DNA from 3 places in the Ruegeria sp. YTSA105 genome. Region 2 is predicted to be linked to each of the others. Evidence: riboswitches for the same ligand, from Rfam matches in the RefSeq annotation. Region 2 holds a riboswitch; each other region holds the start of a gene.

Region 1 (9,634 bases), on a different contig from region 2:
ATCCACCTCGGGCAGGACCACATGCATTGCGAGGTCGGCGGGGGACAGCCCGCGTTCCGCATCGACCCAAGCCTTGCGGCGTGCGGTGGACAAGGCGACCTGAAATACCGGCACATTGGCGGCGTCCAGCGGGGACGTTCCCGAGGCGCCTTTGCCCGAAAAGGAGGTGGCGTTGATGATTGCCGAGGGGGCCAGCGCTACGACCTGTTCGCGCAGCCAGTCAGCGGCGGTAGGGGCTTTGAGCGACGGCGCAAATAGGCCAACAGCCTGAAACCCACGCGCACGCAGACGGTGGATCAGGGCCGCGACCGGGGCAGTGTCTGCCGAGGTCAGATAGGCGCGATAGAAGGTCACGAGGATGCGCTTGGCATCACCGGCGAATGCGATATCCGCCGGGATCACACCGCGATCCGGACACCATACGCCACATTCCGGGATCGTCTTGGCTCCCATCACCGGGCCAGAATAAAGCCCCGCGGCCAGTGCCATTTGCGCCAGCGCAGCCTGCGCTGCGACCTCACCGCCTGTGTCGCAAAGATGCGCCAGCCGCCGCAGGGTTGAAACAGGCAGGGTAGAATAGTCATCCAGGCGCGTATCTTCACGTCCATCCGCCGGCAGGACTGCCACAGCGATGCCTTTGGCGTGGGCCAGTGCCAGAACCTGCTGCAATCCGTAGGACCAGTAGGGCACGCCACCGATCAGGCGGATCAGAATGCCTTTGGCGCCCTCCAGCGTCTGCTCGACATAGGTGTCGACAGAAAGCGGGTGCTTCAGCGCCGTTAGATTGGCCAGCCGCAGGGTCGGCATCCGACCTTCGGGTCCACCCCCACGATGCCAGCCTGCCGCGAAAGCGCCAAGGTCACTGTCGGAAAAGGACAGCACCACCAGATCCGCCGGGCTCTGGCCCAGATCGGTCGGGGTCTCCGTTTCCTCTAACCCGTGGCTTTCGCGGAAGACGACGTGCATGGTTTACTCGGCAGCCTCGGTCACACCCACGAGGATTTCGCGGATTTCAGCCTCTTTGATGTCGTCATGCTCGGCGATGACCACCAGACGCGAGCGACGCTCTTCACCTGGCTCCCACGGGCGGTCGTACTGATGACGCACACGGGCCCCGACTGCCTGCACCAAAAGGCGCATGGGTTTGCCGGTAACAGCGGCATAGCCTTTGACCCGCAGGATGTTCAGTTCATTCGCCAGACGTTCGATATTGGCGACCAGCTGGGCCGGATCGGTCTGTTCCGGCAGCTCGACAATGATGCTTTCGAAATCATCATGCTCGTGATCGTGGTGGCCATCGTGATGGCTGGGACGTGCCTCCATGTCATCTTCGGCAGCGGCCTCAAGCCCCAGCACAACACGTACATCCACAGCGCCTTCGGCCACTTCGACCACGGGCAGCGGGCGCGGAGCCTCTGCCGCGATGATTTCCTTGGCCTTGGCGACCCCCTCGGGGCCAGCAAGATCAGGCTTGGTCAGCAGAATGATGTCGGCGCAGGAGATCTGGTCCTCGAACACCTCGGATAGCGGCGTTTCGTGATCAATCGAGTCATCGGCCAGGCGCTGGGCATCCACCGCAGCGACATTCGGGGCAAAGCGACCGGCGGCCACAGCTTCGGCATCGGCCAGAGCAATTACGCCATCCACGGTGATTTTCGAGCGGATATCCGGCCAGTCGAACGCTTTCAGCAGCGGCTTGGGCAGGGCCAAGCCAGAGGTTTCGATCAGAATGTGATCGGGGCGCGGCTCCAGCGCCATCAGCGCCTCGATGGTCGGGATGAAATCATCTGCCACGGTGCAGCAGATGCATCCATTGGCCAATTCCATGATGTTTTCCGCCGGGCAATCGGGGATCGCGCAGGATTTGAGGATATCGCCATCGACGCCAACATCTCCAAACTCGTTGACCACAATGGCCAGGCGCTTGCCCTGCGGGTTCTGCATCAGATGACGCACTAGCGTGGTCTTTCCCGAGCCCAGAAAGCCAGTGATCACAGTGACGGGCAGTTTTTCGAGATTGCTCATATCTAAGCTCCAATCGGGGGAATGCGGGCCGCACAGTTTTTGCGGAAATGTTCAGGACGTTCGCGCCATTTAACGAGGCCATCTTGGGTCGCGAGATATTTGGTCGCACCTTCAACAATGGTCTCGACATGATCGGTTTCATCGAGATGCTCATAGACAAAGGTCCAACGTTCGGGTCCGCCACGCAGCACAATCGAGCAGCCCTGATCGCAATTTGAAAGGCATTCTACTGCCTTCAAAGTGACGCCATCAGGAAGTTCTGCCTGCTCCAACGCCTTGTGCAACAACGCCCCAGGACGATCTGCATCATTCTCGACGGGCAGGCCGCGGCGGCAGGTCGTGCACACCAGCAGTTCAACAGGTGTGGTCTCGGTCATGTCTCTCATCCCCCCAAATCCTCTTCGCGGGGGACGGGGTTTCATGCGGGCCACGTATTGCGACATGGGCCCGACACCGGATCACCCCGTCCGGTTTCAACTTCGGATGTTGGCAGGTCTCCCGGCTTGCGGATGTCAGAGGCTGGCCTCTGGCAGATGTCCCGCCTTCCCGGCCTGTCTGGCCAGTGGCTTTGGGCACCCTCTCCGGTCACGGTCGCGGGGGCGGCTGCGTTTGACGGATGACCGCTGACGCATTCCCTTTTCATCTGCATGTGCAGACACCAACGGATGGGACATGCGGCACGGGCAGGGGGCTTGTCAAGCGCGGCAGACGCACGGAAATCATCGAGAATGGAAAAGCGACCTGCCAATGCCTGTCAGCGGCATGTTTGGTCAGTCAGATGCAAAATGACGGCAGGCGAGTTTGGGCTTTGCGCCTCGAAGATATCCAGACGAAAGGATTCGCGGGCCCGTTACTTCAAAGGGCATATCGCGTGGATTCGATAGAGCGGTCAAATTTACCGGCCGAGCCAGTGAGTTCACCGCCTTCTGATCAATCCGGTGTCAAGCTTCACTCAGCAGAGCACTGCCGTAGCGAGACGGCATGTCGCAGGCTCGAAAAGCCGAATGCGAAGCAACTGTTTGAAAGTATTGGAGGCGAGTACCGGAATCGAACCGGTGTACACGGATTTGCAATCCGCTGCGTCACCACTCCGCCAACTCGCCTTTTCAAGTAATATCAAATACTTGCCGTGGTGTGACAGGCGTTTTAGCAGCTTTAATCCGGGGCGTCCAGTGGGTTCGGTCTAAATTTGAGGAACTGAAAATTGGATCACCCATTCGGATCACTCTAAAATCTTCACGACAGACGAAAGTTTCCGCTTGCGGGCCGTTGCTGGTTTGCCCGGGATGTGGCACAAACCCATCAACCTTGGGAAATGAATGAGCGATCCAATGACAGATTTCGCAGCCCGCCGCCGCACCATGGTCGATACGCAGGTCCGGCCTTCGGACGTTACCAAGTTCCCGATCATTGATGCCATGCTGTCCGTCAAGCGCGAGAATTTTGTGCCAGACGCGCAACGCGAAGCCGCCTATGTCGAGGGTTTGATAGAACTTGAGGCTGGACGCTACATTCTGGAACCGAGAACACTGGCCAAGATGTTGGATGTGCTGAACATTACCAATGATGAGGTTGTTCTGGATATTGCTCCGGCGCTGGGATATTCGACGGCTGTTGCAGCCCGTATGGCGCAGTTGGTCGTAGCGGTGGAAGCGGATGAAGCGCTAGCTGCCGAAGCGCAAACGCTGCTGATGGAGGCTGACGCGGATAATGTGGTTGTTCACGTGGGGCCGCTGGATGAGGGCGCTGCCGAGCATGGGCCTTATGACGTGGTCATGATCCAGGGCGGTGTAGAAGAGGTTCCGTCTGCATTGATTGACCAGCTTAAGGATCATGGGCGTATCGCCTGCCTGTTCATGGAAGGTGATCTTGGGACCGTCCGTATAGGCCACAAATCAGGCGATCGCGTTACCTGGCGCCAGGCATTCAACGCAAGTGCACCAGTTCTGAAGGCTTTCTCGGCCGAGAGTGCATTTTCGCTATAGTCGGCGGGCAGATATATCTGCTGCCTTGATTAGTTCAACACAAAGACGCAAACTGGCCTGAGGGCTGCGTTATTTTGATTTGAGAGGATTTCGCCATGCGTTTTGCAGCAGGAGGAAAGCTGGTCAGGACTCTGGCAGTGACTGCAGGTATTGCTTTGGGCACGTTGCCTGGACGGGCGGTTTGGGCCGACAACCTGACCGACGCGTTCATCGGAGCATATAATACTAGTGGTTTGCTGGAACAGAACCGGGCGTTGCTGCGGGCTGCGGACGAGGATGTGGCGATCGCGCTATCGGCTTTGCGCCCTATTATCAACTGGACCGTCGCGGTTAGCCAAGACTATACGCGCAGCAGAAACAGTGGTGTTACGAACAGTGTAGATCCTTCGAACTTCTTCTCGGGCCTGACGCTGAGCCAGCTGTTGTATGATGGCGGAGCCTCGATTCTAGGCAAGCAATCAGCGCAGGAAACGGTGCTGTCGACCCGGCAGGCGCTGATCGATATCGAACAGCAGGTCCTGTTCCGCGCGGCGACCGCTTACCTGAGTGTTCTGCTGCAGGAAGAGACCGTATCGATTCGTCAAAACAACGTTGAACTGTCCGCAGAAGAGCTTCGCGCCTCGCAGGATCGTTTCGAAGTTGGGGAAGTTACCCGCACAGACGTCGCATTGTCTCAGGCTCAGCTTGCAAGCTCGCAGGCCGATCTGGCGAATGCGCGCGGCGATCTGAGCACTGCTCAGGCGGAATATGTGAACGCAGTCGGCAAACTGCCGGGCCGTACTGCTGGTCAGCCCAGCCTGCCAAACTTGCCCCGCTCCGAGACCGAGGCTGTCAGCCTGGCCCAACGCAATCACCCGTCCATTCTGTCCGCACAGCACCAAGTGCGGGCTTTTGATCTGGTCGTTCAGCAGCAGCGCGCGGGCCTGGGTCCGAATGTCAGCCTGAACGCTGATGCGGGCGTCACCGAGAGCTATGATGACGACGATTATGTGAATGATGCGAGTATCTCGCTGAACTTCAGCCAGCCGATCTATGCGGGTGGTCGACTCGCGGCAAGCGTGCGCCGCGCAATGGCATCGCGGGACGCGTCGCGTGCCAATCTGCTGAATGTTCAAAAGAACATTACGCAGGGCGTGTCTGATGCCTATGTCCGGTTCCAAACTGCAAGCGCAAGCCTGAGGGCCTCTTCGGAACGTGTACGCGCCTCGGAAGTTGCGTTTGATGGTATCCGCGAAGAGGCAACTTTGGGTGCGCGGACCACTCTGGACGTGCTGGCTGCTCAGCAGGATTTGCTGGACGCGCAGCTTGCCGAAATTGCTTCCAGAACCGAGCGATCTCTGGCGGCTTATCAGTTGCTGCAGGCCCAAGGTTTGCTCACGGCCGAGCGTCTGGGCCTGGCGGTTCAGATTTACGATCCGACCCTTTACTATAATCTGGTGAAGAAAGCCCCCGCGCAGGTCAGCAAGCAGAGCAAAGATCTGGATCGGGTCCTGAAAGCACTGCGTCGGGACTAAACACCCAATACTGCCTGTTGTGAGGTCTGCATTGTTTGGCTACACTCGGACCTGAGGTTAGAGCGGTAGAAAACAATGACAGACAATGTCGTGAACTCCGGGATCGAAGACGTACTGTCATCGGTCAAGCGGCTGGTCAGCGAAGAAGGTCGAAAAGTTCCCGATCTGGTGCGTTCCAAGTCAGAGCGAAAGCCAGGGCGGCTTGTTCTGACTGATGCGCTCAGGGTTGGCGAGCAAACAGGTGTCGAGACGCAGCCTTTCAAGCTGGATGCTGAGTACAGCGCTGAAAAATCGGTGAAACCGATGCTTTTGCGCGCCTGCGATGTTGTTGCGGGTGATGAAGCGGAGTCGGCTACAGAGCATTCACCTGATCCAGTTGCGGAAGAGGGCATAGCCAAAAGTCTAAGTGCCAAAATTGAGGCGCTGGAAGCCGCGATCGCCAGGACCGAAGATCAGTGGGAGCCCGACGGTGACAGCGTAGATGCCTATTCAGGAACGCCAAATCAACCGTTGGAATGGCAACCCCAAGACGAAGCCCCAGATGCAGAGACTGAGACTGTTGAAAAGGCAGTGTTTGTACGGGACCCAGAGGTATCGGCTGCCGCGGATACAACAGGTTCAGAAGCAGATGCTGCCATGTCCCGGCTTGATGACGATGGCTTGCGCTCTTTGATTGCGCAGGTTGTTCGTGAAGAACTGCAGGGCGTACTGGGTGAACGCATTACGCGGAACGTTCGAAAAATGGTTCGCCGCGAAATCTACCGTGCGTTGGCCGAGCAAAAAGCCGAGTAAAAGTCAGCCTTTAATCGGCGTTTCAGCCAGTTCCAGCAAGCGGTCCAGATCCATATGTCTTTCCAGATGGTCGGCCAGACGATCAAGCGTATCTTCGACACCGTCCTCATAGTGCAGGGTGGAAGAGACTCCCAAAAGCTGTAGGTAGTCGGCCCGAAATTGATCGGATGAGAATATACCGTGTAGGTAGCTTCCGCGTATCCGGCCAGTCCGATCAGCTGCGCCTTCTGGGCGGCCCTCGACCTCCAGCCAGGCGCGGGTGCAATCGTTGCCTTCGGTGCGGCCCATATGGATCTCATATCCGGTCAGCGGTTGGTGCCCCGGCAGGGCGCGTGCAGTCCGCAGGGTCACCTTTTTCTCGCCGACCATAACGGTATCCACATCCAACAGCCCCAATCCATCGACTGTACCTGGCCGCCCGTCCACACCATCGGGATCAGCAATGGTGTTACCTAGCATTTGGTAGCCACCGCATAATCCCAACACGTGACCGCCACGTCGCACATGGGCATAAAGGTCGATATCCCAGCCCTGCGCACGAAAATAAGCCAAATCGCCAATGGTTGATTTGCTTCCGGGAAGCAGGACCAGATCGGCGTCGCCGGGCAGCGCGCGGCCAGCGGGCACGATCTCGACCGTGATGCCAGGCTCTGCCGATAGCGGATCAAGATCATCAAAATTGGCCATCCGTTCCAACTGAGGTACTGCAACCTTACAGGAACCGCCACTGTGGGACCGGATATCCATCATATCTTCGGCTGGCAGCTTCCAGGCATCGTCGAACCAAGGCACAACACCGATACAGGCCCAGCCTGTTCGAGCGGCGATGTCATCGCGACCTTCGTCGAATAGGGATACATCGCCCTTAAAGCGATTGATGGCAAAGCCTCGGATCATTGCCAGATCGCCAGCATCCAGCACGGCCTGAGTCCCGACGATCTGAGCAATTACCCCACCTCGGTGAATATCGCCGACAAGTACGACCGGCACACCCGCGGCGCAGGCGAAGCCCATATTGGCAATATCACCCTGACGCAGGTTGGTCTCGGCCGGGCTTCCGGCCCCTTCAACCAACACCAGATCAGCGTCGGTGCAGAGCCGGTCAAAACTCTGGCGCGCGGCTGTCATCAGCTTGGATTTATCCTTGCGGTAATCGCCAGCCTGCATCGTTCCGGCGCGTTTGCCCTGAATGATGATCTGCGCGCCTGTATCTGTTTCAGGCTTCAAAAGGACCGGGTTCATATCCGTATGTGTGGCGCGTCGTGCCGCCAACGCCTGTAGGGCTTGCGCGCGCCCGATCTCGCCACCATTTTCGGTTACTGCGGCGTTATTCGACATGTTCTGCGGTTTGAACGGCGCAACCCGCAGGCCTCGGCGCGTATAGGCGCGTGCCAATCCGGCCACCAGAACCGATTTTCCAACATTGCTGCCTGTGCCCTGAATCATGATGGCGCGAACCATGCCGAGTCTCCTGTAAGCTAACGCGCAGATGACCTGATTTAACGGTGAAGGGAAAGCCCCGGATGACGTGGCATTGTCATCATTTTTCAGTCATCGGGTGAGGGCGCAGTTTCGCACCGGAATTCATATTCGGGGTCTATGCAACAAAAAAACACGCCTCCATCAATAGGAGGCGCGTTTTTTCAAACAGACTCGTGTCTGTGATCAGGCGGCTTCGGCCTGTTGGGCGGCGTTGCGGCGCTCGCTTTCTTCGCGCGAAAGAGCGACCGAAGTACGCACACCGCGACCAACGAAATCCATCAATCCGCTGACAACCCGTTCATTTGGGTCGATACCCGCGCAAGACAGCACTTCGCGCCCATCGCGCGAGCGTGCCCAGCGGGCGATCTGTTCTGGGCCATTGCCATACTTTTTGTCGTCGGCGATAGCATCATCCAGCGCAGCCAAAACGACGGCTGCGAAAAGTTTACGAGCACGGTTGCCTTGCTCATTGTTAAAGGCGGTGCCGTCAACGAAATCTCTCATCTCGTCTTCCTTGTTGTTCTTGCTCTTGCATTTTCGGCGTGACGGTTCTTATGACCTATTAAGTGCGATTCGGATACACCTAATGTGCATAGTTGCGTTGCGTCACGCGCATAGCTTGCTGCGGCTGCAGCACAAGGTGTCGTTGTCTTGTCAGGTGCGGCCACGCCAGATATAGGGTGCGCGACTGACGCATCAACCGTTTGTGAAGGATTTATGTAATGCCCAAGATAAATGGGAACGAAATTCGCCCCGGCAATGTGCTTGAGCATAACGATGGGCTATGGGCCGCTGTCAAAGTTGATCATGTAAAGCCCGGTAAAGGCGGGGCTTTTGCACAGGTCGAACTGCGCAATCTGCGCAATGGTTCCAAACTGAACGAACGTTTCCGCTCAGCTGACAAGGTCGAGCGGGTTCGCCTGGAACAGAAAGACCAGCAGTTTCTATACGAATCCGACGGCATGTTGGTGTTCATGGATTCCGAGACCTATGAGCAGATCGAACTGTCCGCTGATCTGTTGGGTGATCGCCGCCCGTTTCTGCAGGACGGCATGACTATCGTCGTAGAATTTTACGAAAGTGAGGCACTGAACGCCAAACTGCCACAGAAAGTGACGTGCAAGATCGTCGAGACCGAGCCTGTGGTCAAAGGTCAGACCGCTGCGAACTCGTTCAAACCGGCCGTTCTGGACAATGGTGTAAAAGTCATGGTGCCACCGTTTGTGGGCCAAGATGAAATGATCGTGGTGAATACTGAAACCATGGACTATTCGGAACGCGCGTAACTGCACTTCTGCTTTAAGACACCGAGAACCGCGACAGCCCGCGCTGCGCGGTTCTTTCTATTTTTAGTCTTTGACGCGTCGGTATTTTTCTGGGTTCGGGCCAAATAGTTCGAGCATCAGTTCGAATTTGATCCGGTTTGCGCTGACCTGGCGATAATAGGCGATCAGAAAGGCCGTGGGGCCTTGAATACGGCTGAGCCCACTGGTGGCGGCAACAACTGTGCCTACATCGGTTCTGCCCTGAAGGACAAGCCAGCCACCCAGCATCAGAACGCCAACCGTCCCGGCGCCGTTGATCACGCTTAGAAGGAATTTGGCCGAGAGCTTCCAGATGAACATCTTTCGGCGAGTTTCGTAGATTTTGTCGAATTCCGCTTCGATCTCGTGCGCGGCCGCGTCAATCTTTTCTGCTGTCAAACTGTCGGTGGCGCGGCGCAGGATACGAACGCGTTCGGCGACAAAGACGTTCACTTTGCGTTGCGAAACCAGAACGATGATGATCTGCGGCGCGACCATCGAAAAAGCGATCAAACCCAACCCCGGCTGTGTA
Region 2 (9,634 bases):
CAAATCCCATGGCCGCGTAATAGGCCAGGCCTTCGGCATTTTGCGCGCCAATGGTCGCGTCTATTGCAGGCAGACCTGCGGCGCGGGCCGCCAGCAGCGTTTCCTGAAATAGGGCCCGCCCGACCCCCATGCGCGCGACTGATGGACGTATATGTGTTCCGATGATGCCCCAACCGGCTGTTACGCCATAAGGGTTTCCGTCGACGGCCAGTTTCAGCGCCTGAAAGCCCAATACCTGTGAACCCTGCACCGCCACGGTGCATTGGATGCTGCCGTGGTGGCTGATGTAATGCTCTTTGGCAAAACCCTCATCGCTGGGTTTGGTGCGCTTACCGGCGGTCACGATCTCTTGCAGGACCTCGGAAATACCTTTGGCGTCATCCACAACAGCGCTGCGCAATATCACATCAGACATTCAGGGCCTCTTGTCTCGGAATTCTCAAGAACCGTGCAGATGACGTTCTTCCATTTCCCGCGCGAATTCGCTGAGGCGGGCCTGAAACTGTCGCCGGAACCGCGACTGACCCAATCTGAGCGATTGCAGCAACAGCCGTGCAGGCAGGGATTTGGCCGATAGCGACATATCCACGGTCAGCCGGGTTCTACGTTGCGACAGGGCCAGAAACTCGACCCTGGTTGAGCCATTCATTCCCTTGCTTGCCGCCTCGAACCGCATATGGGTCGGTGGATCACATTCGGCCATATTGATTTCCACGCGCCGAGGCTTTCCGCGCATACGGAACTCGGTCTCCCAGGATGTACCGGGCACAACGCCCATATGCCCTGACAAACGCCGGACCTCGATCCCGCGGCGCATTGCCATCCGCTCGAACCGTTCGAAATCCGCAAACATTTCGAACACTGCGTTGACGGGGGCCTGAATATCTTCACGTGCGGAGAATTGCATGGTGGGTTATCGTTCTCTTGCCTATTCGCCCAGTATTTTGTCAGTCGAGCGTATCTGCAAGCCAGTTTTGCAGCAGAAAATGCGCAATCGCGCCTTTGCGCGCTGGCAGAAGGCTGGGATGTTCCCCAGCAAAGACCTGCATCATTTCAGCCTTATTCACCCATATCGCATCTTCGATTTCAACCGGATCTATAGTGATTTCTTGCGACAATGCCTCGCCTGCACAGCCAAACATCAGTGACGCCGGAAAGGGCCAGGGCTGGCTGGAAAGATAGGTTACTTGCCCGACGGGGACACCGGCCTCTTCCATCACCTCTCTGCGCACCGCCGCTTCCAGCGTTTCTCCGGGTTCGACAAATCCGGCCAGTAGCGAATACATCCCTTCAGGCCATCCCGGGGATCGCCCCATCAGCACCGAATTCCCATATGTGATCAACATGATGACGACCGGGTCGGTGCGTGGGAAATGCTGCCCCCCACACGACGGGCAACTGCGTTGCCATCCTGCTTGCGACATCTCGCTGGCGGCGCCGCAACGGGCGCAAAACCTATGGGTTTCATGCCAGGCGATGACCGCCTTGGCGGAAGCCGAAAGTTCGGCATCACGTGGGGAAAGGCGCGCCATGATGCGGCGCAATTCGACAAAAACCTGACCTTCAGGCAAATCCGGGTGCTGTTGCTCTGATCGGTCGAAGAATGCCCCAAGCTCGGACAGGTCAACGCCCTCGGGCATCCAATCGGATATATCAAAGGCAAAAACCGGAACTTCATCCGAGAGACCAAGCAATACTGGCGCTGGGACGATCCCACCGGGACCATTTGCGATCAGCTCATGCAAGACAGGTAACAAGCAGAGTTGATCAAGGGCCTCTCCTTGAACCAGCAGCTTTCCGCGCCACAGCAACAGGCATTTCGCTTTCGGATGTGCTCGCGCTGCTGCCATCGTGTCGACGTCTCCGCGAAGATGTGCGGCACGATCCAGCCCTGATCCACCAAACGTTACCTGTTCCGCGTTCTTCATTTAAATTCCTCTGGTTCGCCTGCACAGGGCTGCCATGACAGCTTCGGTGTTGCAACGACAATTCCACGACCGAAAACCGAGGCGATCCCGTCAAATTACCGCAAGTGCATAAAAAAATTTGCACTTACTATGCTTTTTGTTGAAGTTGTTATTCATAAAACTGCCAAAAGTAGAGTATTAAAAACAATTTCGCATTTGTCTGATCAGTCTGTAGGTATCCGGATTTTGGCGACCACCGATCTGCACATGAACCTGTGCAGTTTTGATTATTACGCGGATCAAGACGAACCTACGATCGGATTGACCCGAACGGCCAGCCTGATCCGGCAGGCGCGGAACGAGGCTGAGGCAGACGGAGATATCGTCTTGCTCTTCGACAACGGAGACGCTCTGCAGGGTACACCGTTGGGGGATTGGGCTGCCGATCCCGCCAATGCGCCGCACATCCTGATGCAGGCCTTCGGCAGCCTGGGATATGACGCGATTGGCCTGGGAAACCACGACTTCGGATTCGGGCTTCAATTCTTACAGCACGTTATCTCTGACGCCCCCTGCCCTGTGCTCAGCAGCAACGCCTTGCGCACGAATGGGCCTCAGATCTGGCAAGATCATGTCATTTTGCACAAAGAGATCCCTGGCTCGCCGACACCTATGGCCTTGAAAATTGGGGTTTTTTCGGTCCTCCCGCCTCAGACAGCGCAATGGGAGGCGCACAAGCTGCACGACACCCTTACCACTCAGGACATCCTGACTTGTGCGGCAAACAAAGTCAGAAAGCTCCAAGACGAAAATTGCGACCTGATCATCGCGCTGGCCCATACCGGTTTCGGACCGGACAGGTCACAACGGAATATGGAAAACGCGATTATTCCGCTGGCCGAAATCGAAGGTATCGACGCAATAATTGCTGGTCATTCCCATTTGACCTATCCCGTCAAGGCCGGCTCTGAAAACACTCTGGTGCATGGCAAACCAGTTGTCTTACCCGGAACGGCCGGATCACATCTGGGGGTGATCGACTTGAAACTTCACTCGGCAGAGCGCGGCGGCTGGACCGTTGGCGAAGCCCGGGCGGCGCTACGACCGATATCTGCAGGGCGTCCCGACGAAATGGTATCACTGGCGCCCGAAGATCCGGAATTGTTGCATCTGTTTTCCTCTGGTCATGCCGAAACCCGCAGGCGAGCGGGCCAGCCGGTCGGCCGCACCCCGCACCATCTGCACAGCTATTTCAGCTTTTGCGCCGAGGACCGTGGGCTGAGGCTGGTCGCCGCCGCCCAGGCTGCCGCGTTACGTCTGTGTATGTCCGATACCGACCTGGCAGATATTCCGATTTTATCGGCGGTTTCACCTTCGAAATTCGGCGGTCGGGCCGGGCCGCGATTCTATACGGATGTTAAGCCTGGCGAGATATTCCTGCGTAACGTGGTTGACCTGCATGTTTTTCCAAACGAATTGCAGGGTGTCATTGTATCCGGTGACCAAATCGTGGACTGGCTTGAGATGTCCGCAGCTGTTTTCAACCAGATTTCGACCGGATCTGCATCCGAACTTATTTGCGAAAATCGGGTGGGTCACAACTTTGATGTGCTATACGGGCTGTCCTGCAGAATTGATCTGACACAACCTCCGCGTTTCGACGATATGGGCACCTTGATCAATGCCGAAAACCGGCGTGTTTCAGAGGTTCTGGTCGGTGCCACCCCCATTGCACCGGATCAGCAATTTGCCGTCGCGCTTAACAATTATCGCGCCAGCGGGGGCGGGCATTTCCCATTTGCGGGTAATGCGCAACGTATCGACATGCCCATCCTGCCGGTCCAGCAAGCCCTGCTGGATTATCTGTCAGGCACCTTGGTCAGCGATCCGCTGGAAGAGGCCCAGGAACCCTTCAGAATCACTAGTAACACGGGTACGCAGGCGATCTTACGCACCGGTCCAAATGCCCACCGACATCTGCAGGACATTCAGGAATTTGATCCACAAGTCCTTGGAACTGACGGAAATGGCTTTTTACGGATTCTTCTGACCTTCTGACGGGTTGTGTTTTTCCGGCCAACTGCCTATATCCACCCTCGAGAGGTTGGCGCGGGCGAGCGCCTCGCCAACCTGGTCAGATCCGGAAGGAAGCAGCCACAACGAGCCCCGCTTGGGTCGATGTCCAACCTCTCACTTACGCGCAACGACTGCCGCAGGAGGGACTTTATGATTGTAGCAATGACCCTTCGGGCAGAGCGTTTCCGGGACTAACCCCCGCTTTTGCCTGAACACGTTACCGATGGGTGCGCGCCTGCCACCCTGATGGTTTCCTGTATCTGAACACAGGCAGAACAATGTCCAAAACACTTTCGGACCTGGGATGGTCCTCTCATTTTGCAGCCCAACATGCTGTGAACCCTACCTGCACACCGCATCGCATCAACGCCGTCCATCGTGATCGCCTGATCGGCCTGAATGCGCTTGGCGGCACATCTGATCTGACCCCTGACCGATCAACCGGCGAATTTGCGGTTGGCGATTGGGTCCTTGCGGATGATCAAAACCGCATTCGGCATCTTTTGGAGCGCAAAAGCCTCTTGCAACGCCGGGCCGCAGGCACCGGTGCGCAGGTTCAGCTGATCGCGGCGAATGTGGATGTGCTGTATATCGTCAGTTCCTGCAATGCCGATTTCAATCTGGCACGGCTTGAGCGTTATCTGGCGCTGGCGCATCAGGCCGGGTGCTATCCGGTTGTTGTCCTGACCAAGGCCGACAGCTGCCCTGACCCAGAGAGCTATGCCAGTCAGGCCAGTTCGCTGGCTCGGTTTCTGACCGTTCTAACCGTCAACGCGCTGGAGGCGTCAGAGATTCATCCGATCCTGTCCTGGTGCCCTGCCGGGCAAACTGCTGCTTTGGTCGGCTCATCCGGTGTCGGCAAAACCACATTGGCGAACGCCATGACTGGTCAGGCCGGGGCAACGGCGGGGATCCGCGAGGATGACGCACGGGGTCGCCACACCACGACCCATCGTGCGCTTCACCCGATGCGAAACGGGGGGTGGCTGATTGATACGCCAGGAATGCGCGCCCTGCGTTTGATGGATGCCCAAGACGGCGTGGATGAGGTTTTCTCAGACCTTCTGGAATTGGCTGCGACCTGCCGGTTTTCAGATTGCCAGCATCAGGCCGAACCCGGTTGCGCCGTGCAAGAGGCGATTGCCGATGGCCTGCTCTCGCCGGACCGGCTGGTACGCTGGAACAAGCTGCGGCGCGAGGATCAGAGGAACTCTGAAACCCTTGCGCAATCCCGGGCGCGCGACAAAGCCTTTGGTAAAATGGTGCGGTCTGTCATGCATGACAAAAAGTCTCGCAACAGACCCTAACGGGGACGGAAAAGCGCGTCTTCAGGCAATCAACCGGGGCCAAAGCGCCTGATTTCTGCGGGCAAAGGCACCGATATGACCGATCTCGGGCACTCCGATCTCTTTCGGAGACAGCAGATGCCGCCGCGCCTTTGGTCCATACAGATCGGCAAGCCGCCAGACAGCGTCTGGCGGCACCATCTGGTCGTCCTCGAAGGTGAACAGGTCCACCGGCGTATTCGATTGCGCCCATCTCGCTTCGGGCAGAGCGTCACCGATCTGCGGCACATAATTCTGCGGCGCCGTGCACCAGCTACGCCATTGCCAATAGACCGGACCAGGCAAATCGGCACCGATCCCCACCGCTTTGCCCGGCAGATAGCCCAGCGCATTCACTGCCAGACGCCCATGCACATGCCAGAACATCCACGCCAGCCCGCGATAGGGCCAGGGATGGTCGGACAGAGTAACCAGCCCCGAACATACACAGATCATCCGGTCGATCTGATCAATGTCTGGCTGCACCGGCCCCAGCAAACCACCAAGGGAATGACCGATGCTCCACTGCAAAGCGTCCGGGAACCGCCTGCGCATCTCAGCCCGTGCGGCGGGCATGTCGACCAAGGCCCAATCCGCCATGGTCACCTCGGAGGTTTTGAGTTTGTCGCGCAGCGAATGCCCGAAATCGCTGTAGTCATAGGTCAAACAGGCAATACCCTGTTCGGCGGCCAGCCAACGGGCAAAATGCTGGTAATATTCGCGCGGCACTGCAGTTGCGCTGTGAATCACCACGGCGACCTTCGGCTCGGTTTCAGGCAGATACAGCCGCGCCGACAGGCTGGCAGAGCCTGAGGCAAAATCAAAGTCCTTAGTCTGGACGCAGGGCGTGGTATCAAGCATGGCGCTTCCGACAAATTCTGAACTACTCGGTTCACTCAACAATCGGCCCGATTTCGGCCACCAGAGTCAAGATTTCATCAAGATGACCAAACGTCCGGTTTGAACCCCAACAGGTGGCTTGACTCGGGGTCTGCATAGCCGCTAGCGATGTGGTGATGGTTCTTGCCCCGGAATTGGGGCGGGATGAAAAGGGAACACGGTGCGGTCTGCCCCGGCGATGCCGGAAAGGGCCAACTCCGCGACTGCCCCCGCAACTGTAAGCGGTGAGCAATGCCGAAATACCACTGGCCCCAGGGCTGGGAAGGTCGGCAAAGCGACGACCCGCAAGTCAGGAGACCTGCCATCGTATCGAAACCGAAACTCGGGCGGGGTGTCCGGGCAGGTCGTCAGCGCGCTGTCACACCTGATCCTCACCCTTCGTCCTGCGCGCGGAGGGCGCATTATGATCTGGAAGACAAAGACACATGAATTCACCGCAACCGTCTGTCAGAGGACCGGGAAACCCTGCCCCGCCCTGGCCCGAATGGCACGCGCCATGGCCGAGGCGATGGCGACGGCAACGCCTGCAGCATCCAAAACATTCGAGGTCGAAGGCACTAGCGATCTGACCCATTGCACCGAAGGCTGCACGGCCCGTTTTCGGGCCCAATCAGAACAGATCAGGGTCTATTGCGGCACCAGTACGGACACGCCGACAGAAATGCTGGACGCCTATGGCGACATGATGTTCGGGCCGGAGTTCATCCAGAAATCCGCTGGTTTTCTGTCAGAACCACCCTGTGCGATGCTCGACGTTTCGACCCTGCCGCCGCGCAGCGACAGTATTCCGTATCAAGTGTCTGCCTGAATCAGGGAAGGGTTCGGGCCGGCAACCCGGCCCAGTCCTTTTGCGCGTCGGTTTCCACCGCGCAGGGCCGCACCGCACGCAACCGCCGAAGCGCTTGGCCAGGCGCTTCGCCGCATTCCACCATTAGCCGCATCACAACCATCCCCGAGCGACCGCACCCACCGCGGCAATGCACCAGCACCTTGCCACCGCTGGCAAGGACATGTTGGGCCGCCTCACTGGCTTGCGGCCAAAGCGCCTCAACCTCAGGCGTGGGGACGCCGAAATCGCGGATTGGAAGGTGAACCCAGGCAATCCGTTCGCACTGCAGGTCCGCCTCGAATGACAGCCCGCCGGAATGCTGGAACTCATCCGAGGTCGTCATCGAGATGACCAGGTCCGGCGCCCAATCCCGGATTACTGCGAAATCCCCAGCATAATCGCCCGTGACACCCGGCAGTGGGCACAGAGCGATCTGCCCTTTGCCCAATCCAAGAGGGTGAATTGCAAAACTCTCCAACACAGCTCCTTTTCCTGCATCACCACATGGGGCTGAAGCCCCTCATGATTTACCGGCTCTGATGCAACTTGCCAAAACGAAATTCCTTTTCGCGCGCGGTGGACGCGGACGGCGGGGGTCTCTACGCTGCAAACCTGACACGAATCCAACAGAGCAGACATGACCGACACGCCCAGCCCCGCCTATCAGGTTCTCGCGCGGAAATACCGCCCGGAAACTTTTGCTGACCTCGTCGGTCAGAACGCAATGGTGCGCACGCTGAAAAACGCGTTCGAGGCCGACCGGATTGCGCAAGCCTTCATCATGACTGGCATCCGCGGCACCGGTAAGACGACCACGGCCCGGATCATCGCCAAGGGCATGAACTGCATCGGTCCTGATGGGCAAGGCAAGCCCACGACCGAACCTTGCGGCCAGTGCGAACATTGCGTCGCCATCATGGAAGGCCGCCATGTCGATGTGATGGAGATGGACGCCGCCAGCCGCACCGGCGTAAATGACATTCGCGAAATCATCGACTCGGTGCGCTATCGTGCCGCCAGTGCGCGCTATAAGATCTACATCATCGACGAAGTTCACATGCTTTCGACCAGCGCGTTCAACGCGCTGCTCAAGACGTTGGAAGAACCTCCTGCGCATGTGAAGTTCATCTTTGCCACGACCGAAATCCGCAAAGTCCCGGTGACTGTTCTGTCGCGGTGCCAACGATTTGACCTGCGCCGGATCGAACCCGAGGACATGATTGGCCTGCTCAATAAGATCGCAGCGGCTGAGAAGGCGCAGATCGCGGAGGATGCCCTGGCGCTGATCACCCGCGCGGCCGAAGGGTCGGCGCGCGACGCAACTTCGCTGCTGGATCAGGCAATCAGCCATGGGGCCGGTGAAACCAGCGCCGATCAGGTGCGCGCGATGCTGGGTCTGGCCGACCGGGGCCGGGTATTGGACTTGATGGAAATGATCCTGCGAGGGGATGCAGCAAGCGCGCTGACTGAATTGGGCGGGCAATATGCCGAAGGGGCCGATCCGCTATCCGTGCTGCGTGACCTGGCCGAAATCACGCACTGGGTTTCGGTTGTGAAGATCACGCCAGACGCAGCCGAGGACCCGACGGTTTCCCCTGATGAACGTGCCCGTGGTCAGCAAATGGCCGAGGCCCTGCCAATGCGCGTTTTGACCCGGATGTGGCAGATGTTGCTGAAAGCGCTGGAAGAGGTATCGGCCGCGCCAAATGCCATGATGGCTGCTGAAATGGCCGTTATCCGCCTGACCCATGTTGCCGACTTGCCCAGCCCCGAAGAGCTGATCAAGCGCCTGCAGGACAACCCGCCACCGCCTCCGAATGGTGGTCCGGGCGGTGGTATGGCCGTGCCCTCTCAGGCTCCGGTACCAGCGGCATCATCTTCTTACGTGTCCGCAACTAGCAGCCCTGCCGGCGCGCCGTCGGCCGCTCTGGCCCATGATATCCAATCGGCGCTGGCACGGTATCCGAGTTTTGACCACGTGGTTGAATTGATCCGCACCAATCGGGATGTGAAACTTCTGGTCGAGGTCGAAAACGGGGTGCGGCTGGTTTCTTACCAACCGGGGCGGATCGAATTCACCCCGACACAAAACGCACCCACAGATCTGGCAGCGAGACTGGGTTCGTCGCTGCAACGATGGACTGGCAACCGCTGGGCTGTGTCGATTGTAGCCGATGGTGAGGTTGCGACCATCGCCGAGATTCGAGACGCCGCCGAGCTGGCGTTGAAAGCAGAGGCTGAGAAACACCCGTTGGTTCAGGCGGTGCTCATGCAATTTCCGAAGGCACGCATCAAGCGGATTGAAACACCGGAAGAACGTGCCGCCAAAGTAGAAACCGAGGCGCTGCCCGAGGTCGAAGACGAATGGGACCCGTTCGAGGAAGACTGAAACCGTCCCATCTGACCCAACTGGAAACCTCCCGGGCCCAACGGGAGGAAAGGCCTTGACGACGGGCGGGAGCCAGCTCGGCCCTTGTGCCGCGCCGACCGCGCCCGTATTTAGGCGTCAAACCGGATATTAGGAGAATACCGATGCTCAAAGGACTCGGCGGCCTGGGTGACATGGCCAAGATGATGAAATCCGCGCAGGATCTACA
Region 3 (9,634 bases), on a different contig from region 2:
GTCGTATCCTCGGGCGATCCGGGCGTATTTGCCATGGCAGCAGCGGTGTTCGAAGCGCTGGAAAACGGCCCCCGTGACTGGCGCGACCTACCGGTTGAGGTGCTGCCCGGGATCACTGCGATGCTTGCGGCCTCCGCCCGCGCTGGTGCCCCGCTGGGGCATGATTTCTGCACCATCAACCTGAGTGACAACCTCAAACCTTGGCCTCTGATTGAGAAGCGCCTGCGTCTGGCCGCGCAAGCGGATTTCGCGATGGCGTTTTACAACCCCCGCTCGAAATCCCGCCCCGAAGGCTTTGTCAAAACGCTGGAAATCCTGCGCGAAGAATGTGAACCCGAGCGGCTGATCCTGTTCGCCCGCGCTGTCAGCCGGGCGGATGAGGCAATCCGGATTTCAACCTTGGTCGAGGCCACGCCTGATATGGCCGATATGCAGACCGTTGTCATCGTCGGCTCATCGCTGACCCGCGTGATAGAACGCGCCGGTGACCCGATCGTCTATACGCCGAGGTTCACCCCGGAATGAGCCAGCCAGTCCAGAACCTGCGGAACGCTCGACAGTTCCAGCCGCTGCGGCAGGGCTGGACGGTCGATCATCAACACCGGTATGTCCAGAGCCCGCGCGGCGTCCAGCTTGGCGCGCGCGCCGGCGCCGCCCGCGTTCTTGGATACCACCAGCTGCGTGCCGTGGCGCTGCATCAACGCCCGGTCATCAGCCTCGGCAAAGGGTCCGCGCGCCACGACAACCTCGCAATTCGGCAAGGGCAGGAAATCGGGTTCATCCACCAGCCGCAACAGGTAATGGTGCTGGGGCTGGCTGACGAAATCTTCGAGATGCATGCGCCCGACCGCAAGAAACACGCGCTGCGGGTCGCCGGACAAAGCTGCCACGGCTGCGGCGATATCCGGGACGCGCTGCCACATGTCGCCGGGCTGCGGTGTCCACTCGGGCCGAGTCAGCACGGCCAGCGAAATCTGTGCCTCATGGCAGGCCTCAATCGCGTTACGGCTCATCCCGGCGGCAAAAGGATGGGTCGCGTCGATCACGTGGCTTATGCTGTGGTCATGGATATATTTCACCAGCCCTTCGGCCCCACCGAACCCGCCAATACGCACCGACAGAGGTTGCGGGCGCGGGTTGTCCACGCGTCCTGCATAGGAGTAGGTCGCGGGAATACCCCAGTCGGCAATGGCTTTTGCCAGCGCGTTGGCCTCGGTCGTGCCGCCCAATATCAGGAGGTTGGACATGTCTGAAGCTCCGTGGCTGACCGTTTTGGGTTTGGGCGAAGATGGACTGGATGGCTTGCCCCCCGCAAGCCGTCAAGTGCTGGAACGCGCTGAAATCATCATGGGGCCACCGCGACACCTGTCCTTGGTTCCCGATTTCGGAGCCCAGCAGGTGGAATGGCCTGTGCCCTTTGCCGATGGTCTGCCGATCCTGACCGGTTTTCGCGGGCGATCAACCGTGGTTCTGGCCTCGGGCGATCCGTTCTGGTTCGGCGCCGGATCCGTGATCGCGCGGAATTTCGAGGCCGGGGAATGGACCGCCCTGCCCGGCCAATCGACGTTTTCGCTAGCCGCTGCGCGGTTGGGCTGGCCGCTGGAAAGCACGCAGACATTTGGTCTGCACGCGGCCCCGCTGACCCGGCTGCGCCCGCATCTGGCCCCCGGCCTGCGCGCGATTCTGCTGTTGCGCGATGGTAAGGCCGTGACGGAACTTGCCACCTATCTGACTGACACCGGCTTTGCCGACACACACCTACATGTGATGGAGGCCCTGGGTGGCCCGCGCGAACGGGCGCGCAGTGTCTCGCTGACCGAGGCGCTGCTGGGTGGGTTCGATCACCCGGTCTGCGTCGGACTCGAAGTTGCTGGCGGCGGGCAGGCCTTTCCGCGCGCCTCTGGCAAACCGGATGAGATTTTTGAGACCGATGGGCAGATAACCAAGCGCCCTATCCGTGCGCTGACCCTATCGGCGCTGGCCCCGCAGCGGGACGAGCATCTGTGGGACATTGGCGGTGGCACCGGGTCAATCAGCATCGAATGGCTGATGTGTGATCCAACGCTCAGCGCCACAACGATCGAACCCCGCGATGACCGCGCCGAGCGTATTCGCCGCAATGCCGACGCTTTGGGTCAGGACCGGCTGCAGGTGGTGCACGGCACCGCCCCGGATGCGCTGAACGGCCTGCCCCTAGCCGATGTCGTGTTCATTGGCGGCGGGCTGAGCAGTGAGCTGTTGCAATGGCTGCATACAACCCTGCCCTCCGGCACGCGGCTGGTGGCCAACGCGGTGACACTGGAGAGCGAAGCGCTGCTGGCGCAGTGGCAGGATAAGCTGGGTGGTGAGCTGCTGCGGATCGAATTGGCACAGGCCTCAGCTCTGGGGCCACGGCGCGGTTGGAAATCGGCCTATCCGGTGGTGCAATGGAGCGTCACGTTATGATCGTCGCAGGCATCGGATTTTCCTCGGCCGCCACAGTGGACAGCCTGCGCGCCGCCTATGATCAGGCGAGTGCCGGTCACGCTGTGGACGCGCTTGCCACGGTAGCCGACAAGGAAGGCCACGCCGCACTAACAGATTTTGCCTCGGCCATTGCCCTGCCCTTGCATTTCATTGCCCCCCCCGATCTGGCCGGACAGCGCACCCTCACCTGCTCGACCCGCAGCCGCGCCACCTATGGCACCGGCAGCGTCGCCGAAGCATCCGCCCTTGCCGCCGCCGGAACTGGTGCGCGGCTGATCTCACCCAGACAGATTTCAGACGACCGGCTGGCCACCTGCGCCATCGCCATCGGAGGACAGACATGACCGTTCATTTCATTGGCGCCGGACCGGGTGCCGCCGACCTGCTGACCTTACGGGGGCGCGATATCATCGCCGCTTGCCCGGTTTGCCTATATGCGGGTTCGCTGGTGCCAGAGGAAATTCTGGACCATTGCCCCGACGACGCCAAGATCGTGAACACGGCGGCGATGGATCTGGATCAAATCATGGCCGAGATCGAGACCGCACATCAGGCCGGTCTGGATGTTGCGCGACTGCATTCCGGCGACCTGTCGGTCTGGTCGGCGATGGGTGAACAAATCCGCCGCCTCAAGGAATTGGGCATCCCGGTCAGCGTGACCCCCGGCGTGCCGTCTTTTGCCGCTGCGGCTGCATCACTGGGCACGGAACTGACCCTGCCCGGACTTGCGCAATCAGTGGTCCTGACCCGGACACCGGGACGCGCATCGTCGATGCCCGAGGGCGAGACGTTGGCGAATTTTGCGCGTACCGGGGCGACGCTGGCCATCCACCTGTCGATCGGCAATCTGGACACTGTTATCGCCGATCTGACCCCGGCCTATGGCGCCGAATGCCCGGTGGCCGTGGTCTACCGTGCCAGCTGGCCCGATGAGCGGATCATCCGTGCGACGCTGGCGACGCTGAAAGACGCGCTGGACGAGAGCATCTCACGCACGGCGCTGATCATGGTGGGTCCAGCACTGGCTGGTGAAGGGTTTGACGAAAGCTGCCTGTATTCTAAGGATTACGACCGCCGGTATCGCCCGCAAAGCGCGGACAGCCCTTGGTCAAGCTGGAGCCATGGTGATGACTAACCCTCCGGGCATTCTGATTTCGGCACCGTCTTCGGGGACTGGCAAGACCACCGTGATGCTGGGCCTGCTGCGTGCGCTGGCCGAGGATGGCCTGACCGTCCAACCATTCAAAAGCGGCCCTGACTATATCGACCCGGCCTTTCACCGGGCGGCGGCTGGGCGCGCCTCGTTCAATCTGGACAGCTGGGCGATGGGCGATCCTCTGCTGAACGCAATATCGGCACAGGCTGACGGCGCGGATATCGTCGTAGCCGAAGGATCGATGGGTCTGTTCGACGGTGTCGCCAAACCCGGTGAGATTGGCCATGGTTCTAGCGCGGAAACCGCGCAGCGTATGGGCTGGCCTGTGGTGTTGGTTCTGGATGTCGGCGGTCAGGCGCAATCAGCTGCAGCCACGGCGCTGGGGTTTCGGATGTACAACCCCGACCTGCCCTTTGCCGGGGTAATTTTGAACCGCTGCGCCAGCCCGCGCCACGAGCGTCTGACCCGGTTGGGTATGGAACGTGCAGGCCTGCCGGTTCTGGGCGTTCTGCCACGACGCGGAGACCTGACACTTCCCGAGCGGCACTTAGGTTTGATCCAGGCGGTGGAACATCCCGATCTGGAAAGCGCCATTGTCGGCTATGCTGCGTTCCTGCGTGAACATGTCGATCTGGAGGCGATCAAGCGGGCGGCTTCCTCAAGCCCAGATAGGCCATCGTCAGCCGTGCTGCCGCGCCCTCCGGCGCAGCGGATCGCACTGGCCCGGGATGCTGCGTTTTCGTTCACCTATCCGCATTTGCTGGAAGGCTGGCGCACGGCGGGTGCAGAAATCCTACCGTTTTCACCACTGGCGAATGAAGCCCCTGCCCCGGATGCCGATCTGGTCTGGCTGCCGGGTGGGTATCCCGAGTTGCACGCAGGCACATTGGCCGCCGCCAACACCTTCCAGACTGGGCTGCGCAAACATGCCGAGACAAGACCTGTGCATGGCGAATGCGGGGGCTACATGGCGCTGGGTCAGGCGTTGATCGACAAAGAGGGTGCCCGGCACGAAATGGCGGGCCTTCTGGGCCTTGTGACCTCCTATGAAAAGCGCAAGTTCAACCTGGGTTATCGCAAGGCGGAATTATTGGCCCCAATGGCCGGATTTGCCGAAGGCACAGCGCTACGCGGGCATGAGTTCCACTATTCCTCGATCATCGAACAGCCTGACGCCCCGCTGGCGCGCGTGTTCGACGCCGAAGGCGCGGAAGGCCCGCAAACCGGATCGGTGCGAAACAATGTCACCGGGACATTCTTTCATCTGATCGCCGAGGCCTCGGCATGAGTGGTTTTGTGTCCTTCATCGGTTCAGGCCCCGGCGACCCGGAATTGCTGACACTGAAGGCGGTAGACAGGATGCAGAAAGCCGATGCGGTGCTGTTTGATGACCTCAGCAGTGGCCCGATCCTGAGCCACGCGCGTGAGGATGCTGATCTGGTTGGTGTCGGCAAACGCGCCGGGCGCCCCTCGCCCAGGCAGGATCACGTCAGCCGCTTGTTGGTCGAATATGCACAAACCGGTCAGCATGTTGTGCGGTTGAAATCCGGTGATGGCGGCATGTTCGGCCGGCTTGAAGAAGAACTGGTGGCCCTGCAAGAGGCCGGGATCGACTATGAAATCATCCCCGGCATCCCCTCGGCGGTAGCGGCGGCGGCAGCGGCGGGCATTCCTCTGACCCGGCGACTGACCGCGCGGCGCGTGCAATTCGTCACCGGCCACGATGTCAGCGGCAAACTGCCCGAAGATCTGAACCTGGCAGCACTGGCTGATCCACAGGCTACGACCGTCGTGTTTATGGGCAAGCGCACCTTTCCCCTTTTGGTCAGGGCCTTACATTCCCACGGCCTTTCGCTGGATACACCTGCTTTGATGGCCGAATCCGTCTCGAGCCCCGAACAAAAGCTGCAACGCTCGACCATCGGTGCCTTGTCGCAGCAGTTGGAAACCGAGATCGGCACCGCCCCGGCCCTGATCCTGTATGGACCTCTGGCAGAGTTCGAAAATGATTGACCTGACGCTGATCGGTATTGGCACCGGCAACCCGGATCATGTGACATTTCAAGGGGCGCAGGCGATCCGTTCGGCGGACCTGATCCTGATCCCCCGCAAGGGCGAAAACAAGGCCGATCTGGCAGGGCTGCGCGAGCAGATCATCGCTCAGGTCGCGGATACTCTTCCGCAAATCGCGTATTTCGACATTCCCAAACGCCGTGCCGATGATGGCTATTTACGCGGAGTGGACGAATGGCACGATGCGATTGCATTGCGCTGGCAGGAGGTCATCGCAGCCCACCCGAAGGCCCGCCATGTGGCGCTGCTGATCTGGGGGGATCCGTCGCTGTATGACAGTTCGCTGCGAATCGCGGCACGTTTGACCCCTCAGCCAGAAACACGGGTGATTCCCGGCATCACCGCGCTGCAAGCGCTGACGGCGGCCCATGCGATTCCGATCAACGAACTGGGCGCGCCCTATATCGTAACAACTGGTCGTCGCATCCGGGACGAAGGATGGCCGGAAACCGCAGAAAACGTGGCGGTGATGCTGGATGGCGAATGTTCCTTCCAAAACCTGGACATGGAAGAATTGGACATTTGGTGGGGCGCATATGTCGGCATGAAAGAGGAAATCCTGATCAAAGGCCCTTTGGCCGAGGTTGCCCAGCAGATTCTGGACCGCCGCGCCCATGCCCGTGCCGACCATGGTTGGATCATGGATATTTATTTGCTGAAAAAGCGCATAATCTGACACAATACGTCGCAAATGATGATTGCACCGCCACAGCTATAGCGGCTAAATGGGGGTGTCTGGTCCTGCCGGAGAAATCCGGATGCTAAGAGGGAATTTGGTGCGACTGCCTCGGTGGTCAACTCCAAAGCCGCCCCCGCGACTGTAAGCGGAGAGCCCCTGTTCAACCAGCCACTCCCGGTTATCCGGGGGGAAGGCGAACAGAGGCATCGACCCGCAAGCCAGGAGACCTGCCAGGCGAAAAAACGAAACACCGGCCGTCGGGTGCGGCGGCAGAGGAGAATACAAAATGGCAACACAAACGAAAACAGCATCCGCCGCGCGTACAGGCTTTGTTCCGGTCATGTTTGCAGTGGTTCTGGGTCTGGGCCTCATCACGCTGACCGGTCACGTTCAGGCAGCGGCCCTGCATGATGCAGCGCATGACGTGCGTCACGCGACCGGCTTCCCCTGCCACTAAGACCGTGTTCAGTCGTATATTGACCAGCGCGTTGTTCGCTGGTGCTGCAGCGGGGCTGATTGCCGCCTTGCTGCAGTTGGTATTTGTGCAACCAGTATTGTTGCATGCCGAGCTTTATGAATCCGGAGAGCTGGTGCATTTCGGGGGCGAGACCGTATCGGCTCATCCCGAGCTGCCGCGCATGTTCTCTGAACTGACGCGTGATGCGCTGAGTGTCATCTTTACCATGCTGACCTATACCGGCTATGCGCTGGTGATGGTTGCGCTGATGTCGGTAGCCGAAGGTCAAGGGCATCAGATTGATGGCCGGACCGGCGTTCTTTGGGGGTTGGCCGGATTTATCGCCTTCCACCTTGCACCAGGTTTCACCCTGGCGCCCGAAGTGCCGGGTGTCGCAGCAGCCGATGTCTATGCACGTCAGGTCTGGTGGTTCGCAACGGTTGCAGCAGCCCTTGTCGCCATGTGGTTGATCGCCTTTGGAGGTAACCTGATCAGCTATGTGATCGCCGCAGTACTTCTGTTGGTGCCACATCTTATCGGTGCACCCGAGCCCGATGTTTTCACCGGCCCTGTGCCGACTGAAATTGGCGCATTGTTCGCGGCACGAGCTTTTGGAATCGGTCTGGTTGCATGGGTTCTGGTTGGCGCGTTCGCTGGCTATTTCTGGCAGAAAGAAGCGCAACCTTCCGAAGCAACGGCCTGATCGCACTTCGAATGAACGCGCCGGGTGTAAACTTGGCGCGTTTCTCTATGTTTTCAAGGAAATACAATGACCCGTTCACTTGCTCTATTCGTGATCGGTCTGGTCTTTGGCGGCGGTGCAGGATTTGTAATTGCTGCTGCAAATGGCGTCACATTTGATGGCCACGACCATTCTGATCCGTCTCTTCACGGAGCCTCACACACTGAGACCATGGCCCACGATCATTCCACGGCCCTGAACCTACCGGCAGGCGCAGATGCACCTACACTGGACATCGCTCTGACACAGGATCCTATGTCTGGCTGGAACCTGCATGTCATGCCAAAAAACTTTACCTTCGCACCGCAGAACGCATCGACCGCAGACTTGGCAGGCGAAGGGCACGCGCATGTTTACATCAACGGAGAAAAGCTCGCCCGGCTTTACGGCAGTTGGATGCATCTTGATCAGTTGCCCAAAGGCGAGGTCGAGGTTTCGGTTTCACTGAATTCCAACAGCCATAGCCCGCTTTCGGTCGATAACGTGCCGGTTCGTGCTGCGGTTACGGTTCAGGTCGACTAAAGCGCCGGAATACGCGCACGCAAACACATCCGAAGCCGCCCGCAGGGTCGGGCGTCTTCAATCCAGCCCTGCGGGCTGTTCAGGTAAGTACGGCAAGTTTCAGCGATATCCGCGGCATCCGCCACCACATCGACACCCGAAAACACATAAGATGCGCGCCCCTGCGCCTGTATAGCCAGCGCCGTGGGTTCCGCGCAGCCGCTGAAACAGGCGTGTTCGCTCACTTCGACCTGATCCGTAAATCCGGCCCTTTTCAGTGCGTCCTGCACAGCCTGCACCTCGGCCGCCCGATCACGTGCGGTGCCACAGGTTTTGCAGATCATCAGGCGCATCCGATCCAGACCTTTCCCTTCGTCCTGCGCCCGTTTCTGCGGCTTTAAGCGGCGCGGCGCAATCCCGAATGCGCACAAGATTGTGAGTGCGACGATCTCACATTTCTGGCAGGATTCCTGCAGACACCTTAAAAGGAGGCCTCTGGATGAAACTGCTTTGGACCGTCTTCGCCCTGCTGGCCCTGCCCGCCTGGGCCGACGAACCGCTCTCGGGATGGGCCGTGTATCCTACGGGCAAAAGCTATGAAGAATTGGTCTCGGACACCAAATCGGCGGTTAAGGCAAACGGTCTGATCGTGGTCACGCAGGCCGGCCCCACCAAAGCCGCCGCCGCGCGGGGAATTACAATCCCAGGCAATCTGGTGATCGGCGCCTTCAACAATGACTATGCGGTGCGCGTGCTGGAAACCTCGGTGCGCGCAATGATCGAAGCACCGATCCGGTTTTACGTGACTGAAAACGAGGACGGTACCGCCACCCTGTCCTATAAAACGCCCAGCTTTGTATTCGCGCCCTATATCTATGAGGGAGGAGACCCCCTGAGGGACATTGCCCAGGAATTGGATGACACCTTTCAGATCGTGGCCGAAGCCGCTGTCAAATAGTCACACTGGCGTGATGCGCCTTGCGTCCGGGTCTGTCCTCCGCAATCTGCGTTGAAACAGTTTTCGGAGCTTTACTGATGCAGGACTCGTCGCCCCGCGCTGCGGACATTCTGGCCCAACGGCTTTATGAGGCTGGCTGCCGCCACGCTTTTGGCATGCCAGGTGGCGAGGTGCTGACCCTAGTGGATGCGTTGGAAAAGGCGGGAATAACCTTTCACCTGACCAAACACGAGAACGCGGCTGGCTTTATGGCCGAGGCGGTGCATCACCGCGACGGTGCCCCAGCCATTCTGGTGGCCACACTCGGCCCAGGCGCAATGAACGGGATCAATGTGGTCGCCAATGCGTTGCAGGACCGGGTGCCAATGATCGTGCTGACCGGCTGTGTCGACGCAGATGAGGCGCTGACATACACCCATCAGGTCATGGATCACGCACGGGTCTATCGCTCGATCACCAAAGGGACGTTCATGCTGACCGCTAAAGGCGCGGATGTTATCGCAGACAAAGCGGTATCGCTGGCCAATCAGCCGCGCCCAGGACCGGTGCATATCGACGTGCCGATTTCGGTTGCGGATGCGCCTGTGACCGATGTCAAACGC

Evidence for each region. A riboswitch is a leader RNA that binds a small molecule or an ion and turns the genes downstream of it on or off. The one in region 2 is predicted to bind cobalamin.
Region 1: another riboswitch for cobalamin. It lies ahead of AC2FH2_RS04475 (DUF1636 family protein); the one in region 2 lies ahead of AC2FH2_RS11730 (hypothetical protein).
Region 3: another riboswitch for cobalamin. It lies ahead of AC2FH2_RS04545 (CbtB domain-containing protein); the one in region 2 lies ahead of AC2FH2_RS11730 (hypothetical protein).

What each region holds. Positions count from the first base shown of each region.
Region 1 covers NZ_JBXWNE010000002.1:358,821-368,454, reverse strand. The annotation lists gene cobN (cobaltochelatase subunit CobN) at 1-966, opposite strand, end outside; gene cobW (cobalamin biosynthesis protein CobW) at 970-2,025, opposite strand; gene AC2FH2_RS04475 (DUF1636 family protein) at 2,028-2,402, opposite strand; cobalamin riboswitch at 2,497-2,703, opposite strand; tRNA gene AC2FH2_RS04470 (tRNA-Cys) at 3,055-3,128, opposite strand; gene AC2FH2_RS04465 (protein-L-isoaspartate O-methyltransferase family protein) at 3,357-4,010, shown strand; gene AC2FH2_RS04460 (TolC family outer membrane protein) at 4,106-5,524, shown strand; gene AC2FH2_RS04455 (hypothetical protein) at 5,600-6,316, shown strand; gene AC2FH2_RS04450 (cobyric acid synthase) at 6,320-7,777, opposite strand; gene AC2FH2_RS04445 (DUF6280 family protein) at 7,982-8,302, opposite strand; gene efp (elongation factor P) at 8,521-9,084, shown strand; gene AC2FH2_RS04435 (ABC transporter transmembrane domain-containing protein) at 9,148-9,634, opposite strand, start outside.
Region 2 covers NZ_JBXWNE010000008.1:43,759-53,392, forward strand. The annotation lists gene AC2FH2_RS11695 (GNAT family N-acetyltransferase) at 1-415, opposite strand, end outside; gene AC2FH2_RS11700 (SRPBCC family protein) at 440-907, opposite strand; gene nudC (NAD(+) diphosphatase) at 948-1,928, opposite strand; gene AC2FH2_RS11710 (5'-nucleotidase C-terminal domain-containing protein) at 2,124-3,965, shown strand; RNA gene ffs (signal recognition particle sRNA small type) at 4,005-4,103, shown strand; gene rsgA (ribosome small subunit-dependent GTPase A) at 4,262-5,290, shown strand; gene AC2FH2_RS11725 (alpha/beta hydrolase family protein) at 5,312-6,169, opposite strand; cobalamin riboswitch at 6,309-6,528, shown strand; gene AC2FH2_RS11730 (hypothetical protein) at 6,612-7,016, shown strand; gene AC2FH2_RS11735 (protein-tyrosine phosphatase family protein) at 7,018-7,518, opposite strand; gene AC2FH2_RS11740 (DNA polymerase III subunit gamma/tau) at 7,675-9,426, shown strand; gene AC2FH2_RS11745 (YbaB/EbfC family nucleoid-associated protein) at 9,570-9,634, shown strand, end outside.
Region 3 covers NZ_JBXWNE010000002.1:373,485-383,118, forward strand. The annotation lists gene cobJ (precorrin-3B C(17)-methyltransferase) at 1-525, shown strand, start outside; gene AC2FH2_RS04510 (cobalt-precorrin-6A reductase) at 498-1,247, opposite strand; gene cbiE (precorrin-6y C5,15-methyltransferase (decarboxylating) subunit CbiE) at 1,246-2,445, shown strand; gene AC2FH2_RS04520 (cobalamin biosynthesis protein) at 2,442-2,810, shown strand; gene cobM (precorrin-4 C(11)-methyltransferase) at 2,807-3,601, shown strand; gene AC2FH2_RS04530 (cobyrinic acid a,c-diamide synthase CobB) at 3,588-4,910, shown strand; gene cobA (uroporphyrinogen-III C-methyltransferase) at 4,907-5,635, shown strand; gene cobF (precorrin-6A synthase (deacetylating)) at 5,628-6,371, shown strand; cobalamin riboswitch at 6,415-6,623, shown strand; gene AC2FH2_RS04545 (CbtB domain-containing protein) at 6,661-6,831, shown strand; gene AC2FH2_RS04550 (CbtA family protein) at 6,836-7,534, shown strand; gene AC2FH2_RS04555 (hypothetical protein) at 7,601-8,095, shown strand; gene AC2FH2_RS04560 (DUF1636 family protein) at 8,092-8,505, opposite strand; gene AC2FH2_RS04565 (DUF302 domain-containing protein) at 8,574-9,032, shown strand; gene AC2FH2_RS04570 (thiamine pyrophosphate-binding protein) at 9,110-9,634, shown strand, end outside.